One region of the Streptomyces sp. NPDC019890 genome, then DNA from elsewhere that is predicted to be linked to it. Evidence: riboswitches for the same ligand, from Rfam matches in the RefSeq annotation. Region 1 holds a riboswitch; each other region holds the start of a gene.

Region 1 (2,261 bases):
AGTACCCCGTTGCGGTAGTGCCCGGTGGCCAGATGCAGACCGGGCAGCGCGGTCGGGCCCAGCAGCGGGGCGTTGTCGGGGGAGGCGGGGCGCAGCCCCGCGCGGGTCTCGGTGAGCGGCAGCTCGGTGATGCCGGGCACCAGCTCGTGCGCGTCGCGCAGCAGCTCGTACACACCACCCGCGGTGACCGTGGTGTCCCAGCCGAGCTCCTCGCTGGTCGCGCCGACGACCAGCTCGCCGTTCTCGCGCGGCACCAGATAGACATTGCTGCCGCGCACCACGGCCCGCACCGTCCGGGAGAGGAAGGGCGCGTACGCGGGCGGCACGGTCAGCCGCAGGACCTGGCCCTTCACCGGCCGTACGGGAGGCAGTACGTCCGCCGGCACACCGCCGAGCCTGCCGCTCAGGCTGCCGCCCGCCAGGACGACCTGATCCGCGCTGAGCTCGTCGCCGTCGGTCAGTACGGCCCCGGCCGCCCGGTCCCGCACCACGGAAAGCCGGTCCGCCCAGCCGCGGTGGAAGACCACCCCGGCCCGCTCGCAGGCGGTCAGCAGCGCGGCCGCCAGCCGGCGCGGATCGATCTGGTGATCGCCGTCCACCCGCAGGCCCCCGCGCACGCCGGGTGCGAGCATCGGCTCGAGACGTCTGCATTCGCGGCCCGTCAGCCACTCCGACTGAAGACCGGACCGGCGTTGCAGGGTGTGCAGTTCACGCAGATGCGCGCGGTCGTCGGCATCCAGCGCGACGGCGAGTGTCCCGCAGGCGCGGTACCCGAGGCGCTGCCCGCTCGCCTCCTCGAGTTCGGCGACGAATGCGGGATAGCGTCCGGCGGACTCCAGATTGAGACCGAGCAGCATCTGCTCGCCGTAGTGCAGCTCGGTGACGGCGGCGAGCATGCCCGCGGCGACCTGCGCGGCCCCGCCGCCCGGCTCCGGATCGGCGACGGCGACCCGCAGTCCGCGCTGTGCCGTGCGCCAGGCCGTGACCAGGCCGATGATTCCGCCCCCGATGACGAGGACGTCTGAAGTGCGCGTTTCGGAAATACGCGACATGGGCGTCCAGCCCCTCCCTTCGCCGGCATGACCCGGATCAGGTTCGTACGGTCGGAGGCCGCCAGCCTCCCTCTCAGCCCGGTGCGTCCGGGCTCCCGCGAGTGCCTTACGGTGGCCACCCTAACCCCAGCCATCAACTCGCAGTAAGGGAGTGCGGGGTGAGCGGCGTCGCGGATCCCGGCTTCCTGACAGGTCGTCAGATCGTTAGGGTTGCAGGGTGAGCGAGCAGCAGCAGACAGCACAGGGCGGGCGCCGCGTGGTCGTCGTCGGCGCGGGAATGGCCGGCGTGCAGACCGCGGTGGCGCTGCGCGAGCAGGGCTTCACCGGCCCGGTCACCCTGATCGGCGCCGAGCCCCACCAGCCGTACGACAGACCCCCGCTCTCCAAGGCGATCCTGCTCGGCAAGGCGGAGGGGTCGGCCTTCGAGGTCGACTTCGAGGCGCTCGACATCGAACTGCGGCTGGGCTGCGAGGTGACCGGCGTGCGCCCGGCCGTGCATGAGCTGGACACCGAGGCGGGGCCCGTCCCGTACGACGTCCTGGTCATCGCCGGCGGTGCCGAGCCGATCACCCTGCCCGGCACCGAAGGCGTCCCCGGCGTCCATCTCCTGCGCACCCTCGACGACGCCGAGCGGCTGCGCCCGGTACTCGCGCAGCAGCACGACGTCGTGGTCGTCGGCGCGGGCTGGATCGGCGCGGAGTTCGCGACGGCAGCCCGGGAGGCGGGCTGCGCCGTGATCGTCGTCGAGGCCGCCGACCGCCCCCTCGCGGGTGCCCTGCCCGCCGAGGTCGCCGCCCCGATGGCCCACTGGTACGCGGAGTACGGCGCCGAACTGATCACCCACGCGCGCGTGGCCGACATCGAGCCGGGCACGGTGATCCTGGCGGACGGCCGCCTGCTCCCGGCCGGGGCCGTGGTCGTGGGCATCGGCGCGCGCCCCGCCACCGGCTGGCTCGCGGGCTCCGGCATCGAACTCGGCCCGGACGGAGCAATCACCGCGGACGAGTATCTGCGCACCTCGCTGCCCGATGTGTACGCGGTGGGGGACTGCGCCTCCTTCCCGTCCGCGCGCTACGGCGAGCGGCTGCTCGTGCACCACTGGGACAACGCCCTGCAGGGGCCGCGCACGGTGGCCGCCAATGTCGTGGGCGAGGCCCCGCAGGTCTATGACCCGGTGCCGTATTTCTGGTCCGAGCAATTCGGCCGCTT
Region 2 (2,261 bases), on a different contig from region 1:
TTGGAGATGAGGAAGTCCAGCAGTGCCTTGCCGCCCTCCTCGTTCTTGGCACCCTTGAGGAGACCGGCGAACTCGGTCTGGCGGAAGCAGGTTCCCGTCGAGACACCGGTGGGCGCCTGGGCCGGCTGCGGCTTGGCGAAGAGCACCTCGGCGGGCGGGCTGGATGCGTACGAGACGACCAGCGGCCGGTCCGCCTTGGCCTTCTTGCCGCCCGCCGAGCCGGAGAACTCCTCGTTGTACGCCTGCTCCCAGCCGTCGACGACCTTGACGCCGTTGGCCTTCAGCTTCTTCCAGTAGTCCTGCCAGCCGTCCTCGCCGTACTTGCCGACCGAGCCGAGCAGGAAGCCCAGACCGGGCGAGGAGGTCGCGACATTCTCCGTGACCAGCAGGTTCTTGTACTCGGGCTTGATCAGGTCGTCGAAGGACTGCGGCGGGGCCAGCTTCTTGTCCGCGAAGTACTTCTTGTCGTAGTTGACGCAGATGTCGCCGGTGTCGACGGGCGTGACACGGTGCTTGCCCTTGTCGAGCTGCACCTCGTCGGGCACCTGGGCCAGGCCCTTGGCCTCGTACGGCGTGAACAGGCCGTTGTCGAGGGCGCGCGAGAGCAGGGTGTTGTCGACGCCGAAGAAGACATCGCCCTGCGGAGAGCCCTTGGTGAGGATCTCCTTGTTGAGGGCGGCGCCCGCGTCACCGCTCTTGAGGACCTTGACCGTGTAGCCGGTCTCCTTGGTGAACTGCTTCAGCACGGACGCGGAGGCGACGAACGAGTCATGACTGACCAGCGTCACGGTCTTCTGCTTCGGGCGGTCGGACGCGGAGCCCTTGGCCTGCTCGCCGCCGCAGGCCGCGAGCGTACTGACGCCCAGGGCCGCGGCAAGCGCCGTGACCGTGATCTTCTTGGTGGTGCTCACTGAGATTCCTCCTGGAGATGACCAGGAAGAGACGCGGCCCTGCCCGGTCCTGAGGCAGGATCCGGGCAGGGCGCAACAGCTTGAGTAGCGACCGAACTTCCTACCCAGAATGACCTGGGCAAGGTTCAGAGGGTCTGCGGTCTGACTGGTACCGCACTCTCAGCGCTGTGGCGCTCCCCTGTCGGAATATGCAGATGTTTCGAGGCCAGGTTACAAGGTCAGCGCTCGGAGGCGGCCAGCTGTCCGCACGCTCCGTCGATCTCCTGGCCACGGGTGTCCCGCACGGTCACGGGCACACCGTGGGCCGCGATGGCCTCCACGAACGCCTTCTCGTCCTCGGGACGGGATGCCGTCCACTTCGACCCGGGCGTCGGGTTGAGCGGGATCAGGTTCACATGGACCCGCTTGCCCTTGAGCAGGCGACCCAGCAGATCGCCCCGCCATGCCTGATCGTTGATGTCCCTGATCAGCGCGTACTCGATGGAGATACGGCGGCCCGACTTCTCCGCGTACTCCCAGGCGGCGTCCAGCACCTCCCGCACCTTCCAGCGCGTGTTGACCGGGACCAGGGTGTCGCGCAGCTCGTCGTCCGGCGCGTGCAGCGAGACGGCGAGACGGCACTTGAAGCCTTCGTCGGCGAAGCGCAGCATCGCGGGCACCAGGCCGACGGTGGAGACGGTGATCCCGCGCTGCGAGAGCCCGAGGCCGTCAGGCTCGGGGTCGGTGAGCCGGCGGATGGAGCCGACGACCCGCTTGTAGTTGGCGAGCGGCTCGCCCATGCCCATGAAGACGATGTTGGACAGCCGCGCGGGGCCTCCCGGCACCTCGCCGTCGCGCAGGGCGCGCATGCCGTCGACGATCTGGTGCACGATCTCGGCGGTCGACAGATTGCGGTCGAGCCCGGCCTGCCCGGTGGCACAGAAGGGACAGTTCATCCCGCAGCCGGCCTGCGACGAGATGCACATGGTCACCCGGTCCGGGTAGCGCATCAGCACCGACTCGACGAGGGTGCCGTCGTGCAGGCGCCACAGGGTCTTGCGGGTGGTGTCGTCGTCGCACGAGATGTGCCGTACGACGGACATCAGATCGGGCAGCAGCTCAGTGGCGAGCTTCTCGCGCGCGGTCGCGGGGATGTCGGTCCACTGGGCCGGGTCGTGGGCGTACCGCGCGAAGTAGTGCTGCGAGAGCTGCTTGGCGCGGAACGGCTTCTCGCCGATCGCGGCGACGGCGTCCTTGCGCTCGGCGGGCGTGAGGTCGGCGAGGTGCCGCGGCGGCTTCTTGGCTCCGCGGGGCGCGACGAAAGTGAGTTCTCCGGGCTTGGGCATGGTCCTACCAGTGTCGCAGAGATAC
Region 3 (2,261 bases), on a different contig from region 1:
CACCGGCACCGAGGCGACCAGGCCGATCGACCCCACCAGCATCCGTACGATCTCCTCCGCCACCAGCTCACTGTTGGCCACCGTCCCCACGCTGCTCTGCGCGATCGAGAAGAGCAGCAGCAGCGGCAACGCCGCGCCCGCGTAAGCCAGTACGAGCGTGTTGACGACGGAGGCGATGTGGTCCTGGCCGATCCGCATACCTGCCCGGTAGAGCCTTCGCGGGCCCATGTCCGGGTCCGCCTGGTGCAGTTCCCACACCGCGGAGGTCTGGGTCACCGTCACGTCGTCGAGCACGCCGAGCGAGCCGATGATGACTCCGGCGAGCAGCAGACCGCTCATGTCGATGTTCGGATACAGGCCGTGGATCAGGCCGGTGTTGTCGTCGGTGTTGCCGGTCAGGCTCGCCCAGCCGATGAAGAGCGAGCCGAGCAGTCCGGTCAGCAGCAGCGAGACCAGTGTGCCGAGGACCGCGACCGAGGTGCGCGCGCTGAGACCGTGGCACAAATAGAGCGCGATCAGCATGATCGCGCCGCCTCCGACCACCGCGACGATCAGTGGATTGGAGCCCTGCAGGATAGCGGGCAGGATGAACAGCGTCAGGACGGCGAAGGAGGCCGCGAGCGCGATCAGAGCCATCACGCCGCGCATCCGTCCCACCACCACCACCGCGAGTGCGAAGATCCCGGCCAGCACCGCAATCGGGAACTTCCGGTTCACATCGGTCACGGAGTACTGCAGATCGCGGGGCGCGTCGGGGGCGTACGCCACCACTACGCCCTGGCCCTCGCTCAACTGCCGTGACGCGTCGGGCTGGATGATCTCGGTGAAGGTGCGGCCCTTGTCCTTGCCCGTGGTGACCTCGATCGTCGCCTTCTTGCAGCTGCCCTTCCGGGAATTGACCGCCTCACGTCCCTCCGGCGTGGATGTGTCACCGGTCGGCGGGACCGCGACGTTCACGTCCTTGCAGTTGACCTTCTCGACCTGCGTGACCTTGCCCTGCTGGGTCTGCCGGTCGAAGCCGACGCCCGTGCGCTCATGGCCGGGGGCGCCGCCCGGCCAGAGCACGACCAGGCCCACGACGACCGCGGCGGCGAAAGGAATCAGCACCGCGGCAATGACCTTGCGGAGATGCAGCGAGACGGGCGCGGCGGGCCCATGGCTGTGGGAATGGCCATGGGACTCGGGCGGCTGCGGCGATGAGGTCGGCGATGCTGTCACCGACCGATCATCGCAAGAACGACAGGGCCCCTCTGTTCAGCACGCCAGAAATGACGCTAGCGTGGTGGCACCTTTGCACACGCGGGAGCTCGGAGCACCGGGCTGAGAGGGCGCTGACCTCCGTACGAGACGTACGGAAGCCGCTGCGTCGACCGCCGAACCTGTTACCGGGTAATGCCGGCGTAGGGAGTAGGTCTCATGACCGTTCAGGATGCACGCACGCCTGCCACCAGCCAGGACGAGCGCAAGCCGGGCTGGCACAAGGGGTACGTCGAGGGCTCGCGCCCCGACCTCCGGGTGCCGGTCCGCCAGGTGCACCTCACCAACGGCAAGGACGTGACGCTGTACGACACGTCCGGTCCGTACACCGACCCGAGTGTCGAGACCGACGTCCGCCGCGGTCTGGCGCCGCTGCGGGAGAACTGGATCATCGGCCGCGGCGACACCGAGGAGTACGCGGGCCGCCCGGTCCGCCCCGAGGACGACGGGATCAAGCACACCTCGCCGCGGGGCGGTCTGCGCAACCTCGACGCCGTCTTCCCCGGCCGCCCGCGGCAGCCCCGCCGGGGCCGTGCCGGAGTGGCGGTGACGCAGCTCGCGTACGCCCGACGTGGCGAGATCACGCCGGAGATGGAGTACGTCGCGATCCGCGAGAACGTCTCCCCCGAGGTCGTACGTGAGGAGATCGCCGCAGGCCGTGCGGTCCTGCCCGCCAACGTCAACCACCCGGAGATCGAGCCGATGATCATCGGCAAGAGGTTCCTGGTGAAGGTCAACGCCAACATCGGCAACTCCGCGGTCACTTCCTCCATCGAGGAGGAGGTGGAGAAGATGACCTGGGCGACCCGCTGGGGTGCGGACACCGTCATGGACCTCTCCACCGGCCGCAACATCCACACCACGCGCGAGTGGGTGCTGCGCAACTCCCCCGTGCCGATCGGTACCGTGCCGCTCTATCAGGCGCTGGAGAAGGTCGACGGCAAGGCCGAGGAGCTGACCTGGGAGATCTACAAGGACACGGTCATCGAGCAGGCCGAGCAGGG

Evidence for each region. Region 1 has a riboswitch for thiamine pyrophosphate ahead of thiO (glycine oxidase ThiO). Riboswitches for the same ligand answer to the same signal wherever they lie in the genome.
Region 2: it holds a riboswitch for thiamine pyrophosphate, as region 1 does, so the genes downstream of both, ACI2LP_RS08575 (thiamine ABC transporter substrate binding subunit) here and thiO (glycine oxidase ThiO) in region 1, are expected to answer to the same signal.
Region 3: it holds a riboswitch for thiamine pyrophosphate, as region 1 does, so the genes downstream of both, thiC (phosphomethylpyrimidine synthase ThiC) here and thiO (glycine oxidase ThiO) in region 1, are expected to answer to the same signal.

Annotation. Positions count from the first base shown of each region.
Region 1 is NZ_JBJDQK010000007.1:114,290-116,550, forward strand. Features, by position in the region: gene thiO (glycine oxidase ThiO) at 1-1,052, opposite strand, end outside; TPP riboswitch at 1,050-1,161, opposite strand; gene ACI2LP_RS20500 (NAD(P)/FAD-dependent oxidoreductase) at 1,270-2,261, shown strand, end outside.
Region 2 is NZ_JBJDQK010000003.1:42,779-45,039, forward strand. Features, by position in the region: gene ACI2LP_RS08575 (thiamine ABC transporter substrate binding subunit) at 1-911, opposite strand, end outside; TPP riboswitch at 991-1,101, opposite strand; gene rlmN (23S rRNA (adenine(2503)-C(2))-methyltransferase RlmN) at 1,130-2,236, opposite strand.
Region 3 is NZ_JBJDQK010000005.1:166,748-169,008, reverse strand. Features, by position in the region: gene ACI2LP_RS15770 (YibE/F family protein) at 1-1,218, opposite strand, end outside; TPP riboswitch at 1,290-1,424, shown strand; gene thiC (phosphomethylpyrimidine synthase ThiC) at 1,417-2,261, shown strand, end outside.